DNA from 2 places in the Haloactinopolyspora sp. genome. Region 2 is predicted to be linked to the other one. Evidence: riboswitches for the same ligand, from Rfam matches in the RefSeq annotation. Region 2 holds a riboswitch; the other holds the start of a gene.
What was found. A riboswitch is a leader RNA that binds a small molecule or an ion and turns the genes downstream of it on or off. The one in region 2 is predicted to bind cobalamin.
Positions count from the first base shown of each region.

Region 1 (8,317 bases), on a different contig from region 2:
CCGCCGCGCTGGGTCGTGTCGGCCGAGCTGGTCGAGACGTCGCGGCTGTGGGCGCGGGTGAACGCGCGCATCGATCCGGCTTGGGCCGAGCCGCTGGCCGAGCACCTGGTCAAACGCACCTACAGTGAGCCGCACTGGGAGCAGAAGGCCGGCGCTGTCATGGCCTTCGAGAAGGTGATGCTCTACGGCGTGGTCATCGTGCCCCGCCGCAAGGTTCCGTATGCGCGCGTCGATCCGGAACTGTGCCGCGAGTTGTTCATCCGCCACGCTCTCGTCGAGGGCGACTGGCGCACCCACCACGAGTTCTTCCACGCCAACCGGGCCCTGCTCGACGACGTGGAAGAGCTCGAGCACCGCGCCCGGCGCCGCGACATCCTCGTCGATGACGACACCCTGTTCGACTTCTACGACCAGCGGATCCCGGCTGACGTCGTCTCCGCGCGGCACTTCGACGCCTGGTGGAAGAAGGCCCGCCACGACGATCCCGACCTGCTGACGTTCTCCACGGACATGCTGATCAGGGACGACGACGCCGACAAGGTGATCAGCAAGCACGACTACCCGGATACCTGGACGACGACCGGCGTCGAGCTGCCGCTGACGTACCAGTTCGAGCCGGGCACGCGGGCCGACGGCGTGACGGTGGACATCCCGCTCGAGGTGCTCAACCAGGTCGAGCCGACCGACTTCGACCGGCAGGTGCCAGGCCTGCGCACCGAGTTGATCACCGCGCTGGTCAAGTCGCTGCCCAAGGCGCTGCGGCGCCAGTTCGTGCCGGCCCCGGACACCGCGGCCGAAGCCGCCCGGCTGCTCGACGACAGCGACGAGCCGGTCACGGTGGCACTGGCGCGGGTGCTGACCCGGATGCGCGGTGTCCCGGTGAGCCCTGACGACTTCGATTTCGACCGGGTACCGGACCATCTGAAGGTCACCTTCCGCGTCGTCGACGACGGCGGCACCGTCGCCGAGAGCAAGGACCTGCACGCCCTGAAACACCAGCTGCGTCGGCAGCTGCGCTCGACCATGGCGGCGGCCGCCAGCAGCATCGAACGCTCCGGCCTGCGCGAATGGCCCGACGGCGACCTGCCACGCACCTTCGAGCAACGCCGCGGTAATCACGTCGTCACCGGGTATCCGGCACTGGTCGACGACGGCGACAGCGTCGCGATCCGCGTGCTCGACACCGAGGCCGCCCAGGCCGCGGCCATGTGGGCCGGAAACCGACGGCTGCTGCTGCTCAGCGTCCCCTCGCCGGTCTCGTTCGTGCAGCGGCACCTGACCAACCAGACCAAGCTGGTGCTCAGCCGCAACCCGGACGGCTCGGTCGCCGACCTGCTCGCCGATGCGACCGACTGCGCCGTCGACGCGCTGATCGCAGACGGCGGCGGACCCGCCTGGGATGCCGCCGCGTTCGCCGCGCTGCGCGAGAAGGTCCGCGGTGCACTGATCGACGAGGTCTTCGCGATCACCGCCGACATCGAGAAGGCGCTGACGGTGGCCCATCGCGTCGAGGCCGCGTTGAAGAGCACGTCCAGCCTGACCCTGGCGCCGTCGCTGGTGGATGCCAAGGCGCACCTCGCGCGGCTGATCCGGCCCGGGTTCGTCACCGCGACGGGCCGGCGCCGCCTGCCTGACCTGGTTCGCTACCTGCGCGGCATCGAGCGCCGGCTCGAGAAGCTGCCGACCAGCCCGCAGCGCGACCGGGCGAACGCAGCGGTCATCGAACGAGTGACCGCCGCGTACGAAGACTCGATCAACGCGCTGCCGCGCGGGCAGGAGCCGAGCGCGGAGCACCTCGCGATCCGCTGGTCGATCGAGGAGCTCCGAATCAGCCTGTTCGCGCAGGAGCTGGGGACTGCGCATTCGGTCTCGGAGAAGCGCATCATGCGCGCCATCGACGCCGTCACCACATCGTGATCACCTAGCGTGGGGGCCGACGATCCATCCCCAGCCACGACCCAGCAACCGTCCCCATGGAGCCAGCGAATGCCGGACACCCACGCGCCCGACCTCGTTCACTTCCGGTCCGCGGACATCAGTCTGATCATCGAACGCCGCGGCGACGCGCTGCCCCGGATCCTGCATTGGGGGCCGGACCTGGGTGAACTCACCGACGACGACCTCAGCGCCTACGCTTTGGCCCAGATCCCGCAGCGGGTGACCAACTCCCTCGACACATTCACCCCGGTCGCAGTGTTGCCCGAGCATGCTCACGGCTGGATGGGGACACCGGGGCTCAGCGGGCACCGCGACGGCACGGCGTTCTCGGCGCTGTTCCAGGTCACGTCCAGTACTGTCGACGCCGACCACGGCCATCGCCTCGTCGTCGCCGCGACCGATGACGCCGCGCAACTCGACCTGGACCTGCGAATCGAGCTCACCCCGGCCGGTCTGCTCCGCCAGCGGGCCACCGTCCGCAACACCGGCTCCGGCACCTACACCCTCGACGGCCTCGTCCTCGCGTTCCCGGTACCGGCGCGGGCCACCGAACTGCTCGACCTGACCGGGCGCCACCTGCGAGAACGCAGTCCGCAGCGCGCACCGTTCACCGTCGGCACGCACGTGCGTGAAAACCGCCGGGGACGGACCGCGCTCGACGCGTCGTTGCTGATGATGGCCGGCACCGCCGGATTCGGCCATCGCAGCGGCGACGTGTGGGGCGTCCATGCGGCCTGGAGCGGCAACCACCGCATGCTCGCCGAACGTATGCCCAACGGTGAATGCGTCCTGAGCGCCGGCGAGTTATTGCTCCCGGGTGAGGTCCGGCTCGCCACCGGCCAGGAGTACACCACGCCCTGGATCTACGGCGCCTACGGCGACGGGCTCGACGAGCTGTCCCGCCGCTTCCACACCCACCTGCGCTCTCGGCCCCACCATCCCACGTCGGCCCGGCCAGTGACCTTGAACACCTGGGAGGCGGTGTACTTCGATCACGACGTTCCCACGCTGAAGCGCCTGGCCGAGCTGGGCGCCGAGGTCGGGGTGGAGCGGTTCGTGCTCGACGACGGCTGGTTCAGGCATCGTCGGAACGACACCGCCGGGCTCGGCGACTGGTACGTCGACGAGGCCGTGTGGCCCGACAGCCTGCACCCGCTGGTCGATCACGTCACGAAGCTCGGTATGGAGTTCGGCCTCTGGGTGGAGCCGGAGATGATCAACCCGGACTCCGATCTCGCCCGCGCGCATCCGGACTGGATCATGCGGGCCGGCGATCGGCTGCCGCCGGAGTTCCGGCAGCAGCAGGTCCTCGATCTCGGCAATGAGGCCGCCTACGCATACATCCTGGAGCGCCTGGACGCACTGCTGTCGGAGTACCGCATCGGTTACCTGAAGTGGGACCACAACCGCGACCTCGTCGAAGCCGGCCATGCTCCGGGCGGGGCGGTCGCCGTGGCCGGCGTTCATCGCCAGACCGCCGCGGTGTACCGGTTGTTGGACGAGTTGCGAGCCCGCCATCCCGGCGTCGAGATCGAGTCGTGCTCGTCCGGCGGTGGCCGAGTCGACCTCGGGATTCTCGAGCGGACCGAGCGCATCTGGACCTCCGATTGCAACGACGCGGTGGAGCGCCAGCAGATCCAGCGTTGGACGAACCTGCTCGTGCCGCTGGAGATGATGGGCGCCCACGTCGGTCCGAGCACGTCGCACAGCACCGGCCGGCATCATGGCGTGGGCTTCCGGGCCGGCACCGCGCTGTTCGGCCACCTGGGCATCGAGTGGGACCTCACCGCCGCCACCGAGGACGAGCTGGCCGAGCTGACGGCGTGGGTCGAGCTGTACAAGCGGATCAGACCCCTGCTGCACACCGGCGACGTCGTCCACGCCGATCACCCGGACCCCGCGCTCAACGTGCACGGCGTGGTGGCGCCCGACCGCTCGCAGGCGGTGTTCGCGATCGTGCAGACCGCGACCAGCCTGCACGCTCCGGTCGGCCCGGTTCAACTGCCAGGGCTCGATCCGCACGCGCGGTACCGCCTGACCCCGCTGCCCCCAGGCGACGTCGTCGCCGGCCACACGCGATCGTCGTTGCCATGGTGGGCGGACGGCGTGATCCTGCCCGGCCGGATGCTCGCCGAGAACGGCGTGCAAGCACCGACTCTGCACCCGGAGCGGCTGGTCCTCGTCCAGGCGCAACGCCTCGCGTAACCAAGGAGTCTCTAATTTTGAGACGAATTCGTCCACAGACTGGGACAACAGTCGATTAAAGCCCGGCCATGTGCCTATGATCGCGACGACTGGTGGTTCTGCTCGGCGGTGAAAGCCGCCGAGCGACGCAAGAGGGAACCCGGTGCGAGTCCGGGGCTGCCCCCGCAGCGGTCAACGAGAACGAAAGCCGCCATCGCACTGGGCCGGCCGGGCCTGGGAAGCGGCGGCGAGTAGGCGTGCACGAGCCCGCGCTCGGGTACGTGCTCGTGAGCCCGAAGACCTGCCGCCGGTGGCGCGTGCCGTCGGCGCGCGCCGGGCCGTCCGCGGCCCCACCACCTGCGCTCGCGAGGAGAGAGCCACGTGACACCTGTTTCCGCATCCATCGGCGCCACCGTCCTGGGGTACCCGCGCATCGGCCCGCAGCGCGAACTCAAACGCGCGCTGGAAGACCACTGGGCCGGTCGTATTACCCAGGACGAGCTACACCGCGTCGCCGCCGACCTGCGTGCGCGCACCTGGCGCCGGTTGCTCGATCTCGGCCTGGACAGCGTGCCGTCCAACACGTTCTCGCTCTACGACCAAACACTCGACGCGGCGGCGCTGGTCGGCGCCGTGCCGGAGCGATTCGCCACGCTCGGTCTCGACGAGACCGCCACCTACTTCGCGATGGCCAGAGGCGCGACAGCGGTCGCACCGCTGGAGATGACGAAGTGGTTCGACACCAACTACCACTACCTGGTGCCCGAGATCGGCCCGCAGACCACGTTCCGGCTGGCCGGAGACAAGCCGATCGCGGAGTACCGGGAAGCCCGTGACCAGGGCATCGACACCCGCCCGGTCCTCCTGGGACCGGCGACGCTCCTGCTGCTGTCCAAGCCGTCCGACGACGCGCCGGCCGGTTTCCGGCCCATCGACCGGCTCGACGAACTCGTCGAGATCTACGTCGACCTACTCGGCGCGCTCGCCGAAGCAGGGGCGAGCTGGGTTCAGCTGGACGAGCCGGCCTACGTCGGTGATCGCTCGGCGGACGAGATCGCCGCGCTGCGCCGAGCCTACGACCGCCTGGGCGGGCTGACGAACCGGCCGAAGATCTTCGTCGCCTCGTACTTCGGTGATCTCGGTCCGGCCCTGCCGGCCCTGGCCAGCGCTCCGGTCGAAGCGCTCGGCGTCGACCTCGTCGCAGGCTCAGGCGCGACGTCTCTTGTCGACGTGGCCGGGCTGAGCGAGAAAACCCTGGTCGCCGGCGTCGTCGACGGTCGCAACATCTGGCGCAGCGACCTCGATGCCGCGCTCGCCCAGCTGGAACAGGTGCGCGCGGTGGCCGACGACGTCGCCGTCAGCACGTCGTGCTCGCTACTGCACGTCCCCTACGACGTCGACGGCGAGACCAAGCTCGACCGCCGGCTGAAGTCGTGGCTGGCTTTCGCCGAGCAGAAGGTGGCCGAGGTCGCCACGCTCGCGCGCGGCCTGCGTGAAGGCCGCGGCTCCATCACCGCGGCGCTGGAGTCCACCCGGGCCGCGCTCGCCGACCGTGCCGCGGCACCTGGCGTCGTCGACGAGCGGGTCCGCACCCGGCTCGGTCGCGTCACCAGTGCCGAGCTGCAGCGCGGCGACTACGCGACGCGCCGCGAGAGCCAGCAGGCCGTGCTCGGCCTGCCGCCGCTACCGACCACGACCATCGGCTCGTTCCCGCAGACCAGCGACATCCGGGCAGCGCGAGCAGCGTTCACCAACGGCCGCATCGACGAAGACGAGTACACCGCCCGCATGCGGGCAGAGATCGAACGCGTCATCCGGCTCCAGGAGCGTCTCGGGCTCGACGTGCTGGTCCACGGGGAACCCGAGCGCAACGACATGGTCCAGTACTTCGCCGAGCACTTCGACGGCTTCGCCGTCACCACGAACGGCTGGGTGCAGTCGTACGGCTCGCGCTGCGTGCGCCCGCCGATCCTGTTCGGCGACGTGTCGCGCCCGGCCCCGGTCACGGTGGACTGGGCCACCTACGCCCAGTCGCTCACCGACCGTCCGGTCAAGGGCATGCTCACCGGCCCGGTCACCATCCTCGCGTGGTCGTTCGTCCGCGACGATCAGCCGCTGGGCGACACCGCGCGGCAGGTCGCGCTGGCCATTCGCGACGAGACGGTGGATCTGGAGCAGGCCGGCATCCGGATCATCCAGGTCGACGAGCCGGCCCTGCGCGAGCTGTTGCCGCTGCGCTCGGCCGACCACGACGCGTACTTGACGTGGTCGGTCGACGCCTTCCGGTTGGCCACCTCCGGCGTCGCCGACTCCACGCAGATCCACACCCACCTGTGCTACTCGGAGTTCGGTGACGTCGTCGCGGCGATCGACGGCCTGGGCGCCGATGTGACGAGCATCGAAGCAGCGCGCTCACGGATGGAGATCCTGCCGGACGTGGCCGCCTCCGGCTTCGCGCGCGGCATCGGCCCGGGCGTGTACGACATCCACTCGCCTCGAGTGCCCGACACCGACGAGATCGAGGTGCTGCTCAAGGCAGCACTGGAGGCCGTGCCCGCCGACCGGCTGTGGGCCAATCCCGACTGCGGGCTGAAGACGCGCAGCTACGAGCAGGTGGAACCGGCGCTGACGGCGATGGTGGCCGCAGTGCACCGGGTACGTCCCTGAACCGTCAGGCCAGCTGATCCAGCGCGGCCAGGTCGGCCGGCGTGGGGCGCCAGGCCAGCGCCCCGACGTTCGCCTCGACCTGCGCCGCGCTGGTCACGCCGGCGATGACCGAGGCCACCCCCGGCTGCGCCGCGAGCCCGGCGATCGCCACGTCGAGAAGACCGACCCCGCGTTCGGCGGCGTATCGTTCCAGCGCCTCGATCCGGTCGAAGTCGGCGTCGCGGAGCCGGGCGGCCTGACGGGGCTCGGCGAGCCGCGTGCCGGCCGGCGCCGGCTCGTCACGCCGGTACTTGCCGGTGAGCAGGCCGTACTCCAACGGGTAGTACGGCAGCAGCCCGACACCGGCCCGTGCGGCGGCCGGCATCAGCTCGGCCTCGGCCGATCGGTCGTACAGGGAGTACTTGTTCTGTGCACTGATGAACCGCTCGTAGCCGCTGCTGCGAGCCGTCCAGTCGGCGTCGACGACCTGCCAGGCCGCGAAGTTCGACGACCCCACGTACCGGACCTTGCCCTCGGCGACGAGCTCGCTGAGGGCGGCCAGCGTCTCCTCGATCGGCGTGTTGGGGTCCGGCGTGTGCATCTGGTACAGGTCGATCCAATCGGTGCCGAGGCGACGCAGACTGGCTTCCACGGCCTTGCGGATGTAGCGCCGCGACCCTCGCACGCCCCAGTCGGGGCCGTTGGCGCCGTGGGTGTCCATGCCGAACTTCGTGGCGACGATGACGTCCTCGCGGCGCTGGCCCAGCGCCGCACCCAACAGCGTCTCGCTCTCGCCGAAACCGTAGGTGTCGGCGGTGTCGAAGAGCGTGACTCCGAGATCGACCGCGCGGTGGACCAGCTCGGTGGTGGTCTCGGCGTCGATGCGCCAACCGAAGGCGTTGCAGCCGATGCCGACCGCCGACACCGTCAAACCGGAGTCGCCGAGCTGGCGATAGGTCATGTCGGTCACGATCGTCGAGCCTATCCGGCCAGGCGTTCCGGCGCGTCGACCGTTTGATGCGTCATGGACGTGTGAAAACATGACGGAGATCGGATCGTCCACCCGGAGAAATGGTCTTGCAATCCGCTCTGCGTGACTTCGCCACCTTGCTCGCGCGCATCGGCATCGGCGCCGTCTTCATCGCTCACGGTTGGCAGAAGCTGGCGACGCTCGGCATCGACGCCGTCGCCGCCGGATTCGAGCAAGCCGACGTCCCCCTCCCCACGCTCGCGGCGTGGTGCGCCGCGCTGGTCGAACTGGTCGGCGGCGGGGCGCTGGTGCTCGGTGTGCTGACCCAGCTGGTCGGGGTGCTGCTGGCGCTGGACATGCTCGGCGCCTACTTCTTCGTGCACGCCGGCAACGGCCTGTTCGTCGATCAGGGCGGCGCGGAGCTGGTTCTCGCGCTCGGTGTGTCCAGCCTGCTGATCGCGGCGATCGGGGCGGGACGGGTCAGCGCCGACCACGCGATCGCGCAGGGCTTGATGCAGGGACGGCCGCGGGGTAGGTCCGGTACGCGTCGGTCCTGACGCGGCGCCGGGTCTCAGCTGC
Region 1 is NZ_DAHVSH010000166.1:46,212-54,528, reverse strand. It holds gene hrpA (ATP-dependent RNA helicase HrpA) at 1-1,917, shown strand, start outside; gene M6444_RS17900 (alpha-galactosidase) at 1,987-4,143, shown strand; cobalamin riboswitch at 4,220-4,446, shown strand; gene metE (5-methyltetrahydropteroyltriglutamate--homocysteine S-methyltransferase) at 4,504-6,789, shown strand; gene M6444_RS17890 (aldo/keto reductase) at 6,794-7,729, opposite strand; gene M6444_RS17885 (DoxX family protein) at 7,840-8,295, shown strand.
Region 1: linked by a shared signal. The riboswitch ahead of metE (5-methyltetrahydropteroyltriglutamate--homocysteine S-methyltransferase) and the one ahead of M6444_RS04115 (ribonucleoside-diphosphate reductase subunit alpha) in region 2 are both predicted to bind cobalamin.

Region 2 (6,493 bases):
TCGTGCACGAATATGACCCACATCGAGCATCACCCGGGCGGTGACCCGCAGCCGGACCAGCAGGAGCGGCGGCCGGTACGCCTTCGTGCAGCACTGGATGACTTGCCGTCGTATCGCCCCGGGCGAGCGGCTGCGGCCGCGTCGCCGAGTGGGCAGCCGGCGTACAAGGTGTCGTCGAACGAGAACCCGTATCCGCCCTTGCCCGGTGTCATCGAGGCTGCACACGAAGCTGTGGCGCAGATGAACCGCTACCCGGACATGTTCGCCGGTGAACTGGTGGCCGCGGTGGCTGAGCGCCATGGCGTGCCGGCCGAGGACGTGGCGACGGGTACGGGCAGCGTTGGTGTCCTCCAGCAGGTCATCCAGTCGTGCGCGGCTGAGGGCGACGAAATCGTCTACGCGTGGCGCTCGTTCGAGGCCTACCCCATCGTCGTCGGCATCTCCGGCGCCACGTCCGTGCGCGTGCCGTTGGGCGCGGGCGGTCGCCATGACCTGGACGCGATGGCGGCGGCGATCACCGACCGCACCCGATTGATCCTGGTGTGCAGCCCGAACAATCCGACCGGCCCGGCTGTCGGCCACGCGGAGATGCAGGCGTTTCTGCAGCGGGTGCCTGAGGACGTGCTGGTCGCGGTGGATGAGGCCTATCGCGAGTTCGTGCGCGACTCCGAAGCCGCCGACGGGCTCGATCTGTACCGGGACTGGCCGAACGTGTGCGTGCTGCGCACCTTCTCCAAGGCGTACGGGCTGGCCGGGCTCCGCGTGGGGTTCGCGGTCGCGCACGACCGGGTCGCCGACGCCCTGCGCAAGACGGCGGTGCCGTTCGGCGTCTCGGGAATCGCCCAGCGTGCCGCCATCGCGTCGCTGGCGCGGGAAGGCGAACTGCTCGAGCGCGTCGACGCCCTCGTGGCCGAGCGCACCCGGGTGCGCGAGGGCCTGCTGGCGCAAGGCTGGGACGTGCCGTCGACCGAGGCGAACTTCGTGTGGCTCGCGCTGGGGCCCGACACCATGGAGTTCGCGTCATTCTGTGAGGCCAACGGACTGGTCGTCAGGCCCTTCGCCGGCGAAGGGTGCCGGGTGACGGTGGCTGAGCGCGAAGCCAATGACCGCCTGCTCGACTTGGCGGCGAAATGGATGGCAGGCACGCGGAACTGAGCCATGCCGTTGAGGTGAGCAGCTCGGTCGCTGCCGGTCGGGCACAGGGGTAAAGCACGGACGGCATCCAACGTTCGGGGGGCGAGACGTCAGATGCCGTCCGTGCGGCTCAAGTATGCCGCGTCAGCAGCAGGTATTGCCAATGCCTGTCGTCGAAGTCGAGTCCGCGGCGGCTACCGGCGCGCCGACGGCGAAGAAGAGCACGAACGTGGCGAACACACCAACCGTGACTCGCTTGACACGCCTCATAGCTGATCGAACCCCCAAAAGAGGTTTAGTTGGACTAGCAAAAAGTGACTGACTGTAGTCCAATACTGTCATGACCCAAGACCAGCCAGCAACTGTAGATGAGGCGCCGGCTCCGACGCCCGTCGGACAGCGTATCCGAGCCCGCCGGTTGGAGCTCGGACTGTCCCAGGCGGAGATCGCCGAGGGCATGCTGTCGCCCAGCTACGTTTCACTTGTCGAAAGTGGTCGCCGCCAGCCGGCGGCGTCGGCTTTGGCGCACATCGCCGAACGGCTGAACATCGACGTGGAGTACCTCCGCGACGGGGTGGACGCCTCGGTGCGCACCAAGGCTCGTCTCGAGCTCGGGCGCGCCGAGATGGCGTTGCGCGAAGGCCGGGCCGAAGAGGCTTATGAGAAGTTCACGGCGCTGATGGGTGATCCCGGGCTCAACGACGAGCAGGACCGGCAGGCCCGGCTCGGCCGTGCCCAGGCTCGTGAGCGCAGCGGTGACATCGAAGGCGCCATCGACCTGCTGACCGAGCTCGCCGACGAGGCGCGGCAGAACCCCGAGGTGCAGTCCTGGCTCGACGTCGCCATTCTGCTCACTCGCTGCTACGCGCGAGCCGGCGACTACAACATGGCGATCCAGGTCGGCGAAGAAGCCCGGCGCTCGGCCGCGGACCTCGGCCTCGAAGGCACCGACGAGTACATCCGGCTCGGGTGCACCGTGCTCGGCGCCTACTACGAGCGCGGCGACGTCGTGCGGTCGAAGATGCTCTCCACTGAGCTCGTCGAGGCCGCGGACCGGATCGGCGCACCCCACACGCGGGGTGCCGCGTACTGGAACGCCTCGCTGGTCGCCGAGGCCCGTGGTGAGCTCGCCCTGGCCCTGAACCTGGTCGACCGCGCGCTGGCGATGTTCGGCGAGGGCGACGACCTGCGCAACCTCGCCCGGCTGCGGGTGGCGCACGCCTGGCTGCTGTTGCAGGGGCCGGAGCCCCGTGCGCAGGAGGCGCTCGACATCCTCGAACGCACCCGCGACAACATCGAGCAGTACGGCGGCAAGGTCGACGTCGCCAACTTCAACACCAAGCGCGCCGACGCGTTGCTGCACCTCGGCCGGGTCAGCGAAGCACGTCAGGCCGTCGACCTCGCACTGCGCGATCTCGGCGAGCGGCGGCGGGCCAACGCGGCCGACGCCAGGCTCACTCGGGCCCGGATCCTGCGGGCCGAGGGCGACACCGAGGGCGCCATCGCCGAGGCCACCAGGGCGGCTGAGGAACTCGAATCCATGGGGATCACCCGGTACGCCGCAGCGGCGTGGCGCGAGCTCGCCGAGCTCCACCGCAGCGTCGGCCGTACCGATGAGGCCCTCGACGCGTACGAGAATGCGCTGCGCGTGGTTCGGGTGGTGCCGCGGGCCAGTGGCGGCGTGGTGAACGATCTCGACGACGATCTGGCCCTCGACCAGGGCGAAAAGATCCACGTGTCGAGCTGATCAATACCAGCGGTCAACTGCCGGGTGTCCCCGGCAGTTGACGCTGCGTTGAACCACCAGAACGTCCGGTCACGTCGTCATTTTCTCAATCGGCTTGGGGTCTCGGGTCGACGGCGTGGCCGGACGTCGCTCGCCACTGACCACCAGAGCCACACCGGCGATCACGAGCGCGCCACCACCGACGACGGCTGCCGTGACGCTCTCGGCCAGAATCGCCCAGCCCAACAGGACCGCGACGACGGGGTTGACGTAGGCGTACGTGCCGACCAGTGACAGCGGTGCATGCGCCAGCGCGTAGCTGTACGCGGTGTAGCCGGCCAGCGACCCGATGAGCACGAGATAGGCCAGCGCCACCCAGCCACGGATCGGGATGGCGGCGACGTCGAAGTCGGTGGCCGCACCGGTGGCCGACGAGACGATCGTCATCACGGCGCCCGCGGCGAGCATCTCGTACGCCGAGGTGACCATCGCGTTGCGCGGCAGGCCGAGCCGCGGTGAGAGGTACGAGCCCAGCGCCCACGACATCGACGCGACGATCAACAGCAGCACGCCCCACGCCTGCACGCCCTCGATGCCTCCACGGGACAGGCTGACCGCCGCCACCCCGCCGAGTCCGACGAGCACGCCGCACCACGTCGCGGTTCTCGGTCGTTCTCCGCCGGCAGCACGGAGCAGGACGAACCACAACGGGACGGCACCGATGATCAGTGCCGTCAACCCGCTGGGCACGGTCTGTTCGGCGATCGCGACGACGCCGTTGCCGAACACGAGCAACATGAGCCCCATCACCGCCGCGCCGCGCAGCTCGGCCATGGTCACCCGCGCCCGGCTGCGCCCGTGGCGCACCACGATGTAGCCGAGCAGCAGCCCGCCGGCGGCCAGGAATCGCACGCCCATGCCGAGCAGCGGCGGTATGCCCGACTCGACGACCACCCGGATGCCCAGATACGTCGAACCCCACACCACGTACACGGTCACCAGGGCAGCCCAGATGAGCGCGGGGCGGGTCGAGGGCGATGTCATGAGCGTCTCCATGGATCGGTGCTGCGGCCGACGACAATACTGCGGTCCCGACCGGTCGCCGTGACAGCGATTTCCAGCCAACTTCCCCAGGAATGGCGTCAGCTGGACGGCGGAGTGTGGCGCCAGCGGTGTCGCGGCCGCCGTGCGGCAGGGCCGGCGCACCCGGCAAAACACAACATATAGATGAGTTGCATCTGTGTAACTACAAGATAGAGTGTGTCCTGCAGCTGGTTCTGCCCGGTCAGCCAGATCGGTCAGAGGTAAGAGGGAACCCGGTGTGAGTCCGGGACTGCCCCGCAGCGGTGAACGGGAGCGACCGCCGTCATCACGCACTGGATCGCCGGAGGCGATCTGGGAAGCGACGGTCAGTAGGTGACAGCCATCCGCCGGATGGCCGTCGGGCCCGTGAGTCCGAAGACCTGCCAGTGCACCGGAGCCCGAAGCGGGCTCCGGAGTCCGCGGCCTCGAGGGAGGGCCAGGGGATGATCACGCCGAACCAACTCACCCCGCGGAACACCGTGGCGTGGTCGACGTCATCTGCTCCGACGCGTCAACCCTCGCAGGTCCGGACGATCCAGCCGAACTGCGAGGAGCGTCACGAGCATGCACGTCGTCAAGCGAGACGGATCCACCGAGCCCTACGACGGCCACAAGATCGCCCAGGCGATCGAGTCCGCGACCGCCGGTCTGGACGATCAGGTGGCCCGCTCGGCCCAGTTGCAGTCCGAACTCGAGATCACGCTGTTCGACGGCATCACGAGCCAGCAGCTCGACGAAGCGGTGATCCAGGTCGCGCTGCAGAACGTCCGCGACGATCCAGCCTTCGACACCGTCGCCACCCGAGTGCTGCTCAAGTCCGTCTACAAGCAGGTACTCGGTGATTACGACACGGCAGCCGAGCTGGCCGAGCTGCACCGGCGGCGGTTTCCGGAGGTCATCGAGCGCGCAGTCGCGACCGGGCTCCTCGACGAGCGGTTGTCGGCCTGCTTCGACCTGAACCGGCTCGGCGCCGCTCTCGATCCGGCTCGAGACGGGCTGCTGCGCTACATCGGCGCTGCCACGCTGTTGAACCGCTACGTCATCGACGACCGCGACGGGGGCCCACTCGAGGTTCCGCAGTTCTTCTGGATGCGGGTGGCGATGGGGCTGTCGCTGACCGAGGACGATCCCACGACGGCCGCCATCGGCTACTACGACAAGATGTCGCGCCTGGAGTACCTGGCTGCTGGATCCACCCTGGTCAACGCGGGGACGGCGTACGCCCAACTGTCCAACTGCTTCGTGATGGACATGGAGGACGACATCGAGCACATCGCCAAGAGCGTGCGCGATGTCATGTGGGTGACCAAGGGCACGGGGGGCATCGGGCTGTCGGTGACCAAGCTCCGGGCCGAGGGCTCACCCATCCGGTCGAACAACACGGCCTCGACCGGACCCATCCCGTTCATGCACACCATCGATTCGACTCTGCGTGCGGTGTCGCGCGGTGGCAAGAAGTTCGGGGCCTTGTGTTTCTACATGGAGAACTGGCATCTCGACTTCCCGCAGTTCTTGGACCTGCGGCAGAACGCCGGTGATCCCTATCGCCGCACCCGGACGGCGAACACGGCCGTCTGGATTTCCGACGAGTTCATGAAGCGCGTCGCCGCCGACGACGACTGGTACCTGTTCGATCCGCTCGAAACCGCCGACCTGACCGAGTTGTACGGCCAGGCTTTCAGCGCCCGCTACGCCGAATACGCCGCCGCGGCCGAAGCCGGTGAACTCCGCACGTTCGCCAGGGTCAGCGCCCGCGAGCAGTTCCGATCCATCCTCATCAGCCTCCAGACGACGTCGCATCCGTGGCTGACCTGGAAGGACACCATCAACAACCGAGCGCTGAACGACAACACCGGCACGATCCACCTGTCCAACTTGTGTACCGAGATCACCTTGCCGCAAGACCGCGACAACATCGCGGTGTGCAATCTGGCGTCGGTGAACCTGTCGCGCCACCTCACCTCCACCGCGACCGGGCTCACCATCGACTGGGAGCGGCTGGCACAGACCACCCGGCTGGCCGTGCGGCAGTTGGACAACCTCGTGGACATCACCGTGTCGTCGGTGCCGGAGTCGGAGACGTCGAACGAGCTCAACCGGGCCATCGGGCTCGGGGTCATGGGGTTCACCGACGTGATCGAGCAGCTGGGCGTGCCGTACGACAGCGAAGACTCCTACGACCTGATCGACCAGGTGATGGAGTTCATCAGCTACCACGCCATCGATCAGAGTGCCGACCTGGCCCGCGAGCGAGGCGTCTACCCCAATTTCGCCGGTTCCGGCTGGAGCCGGGGCATGGTGCCGATCGACACCGTCGACGTCGCCGAGCAGCAGCGGGGCGTGCCGATCACCGTCTCGCGCACACAGCGACTGGACTGGAGCGCGCTGCGCGCCAAGGTACGCGGCGGCATGCGCAACGCGACGCTGCTGGCCATCGCACCGACCGCCTCGATCGGCCTCGTCGCGGGCACCACGCCGGGGCTCGACCCGCAGTTCGCCCAGATCTTCAGCCGGGCCACGAGCGCCGGGAAGTTCCTCGAGGTCAATCGC
Region 2 is NZ_DAHVSH010000028.1:656-7,148, reverse strand. It holds gene M6444_RS04130 (pyridoxal phosphate-dependent aminotransferase) at 13-1,155, shown strand; gene M6444_RS04125 (helix-turn-helix transcriptional regulator) at 1,475-2,881, shown strand; gene M6444_RS04120 (EamA family transporter) at 2,951-3,904, opposite strand; cobalamin riboswitch at 4,116-4,346, shown strand; gene M6444_RS04115 (ribonucleoside-diphosphate reductase subunit alpha) at 4,508-6,493, shown strand, end outside.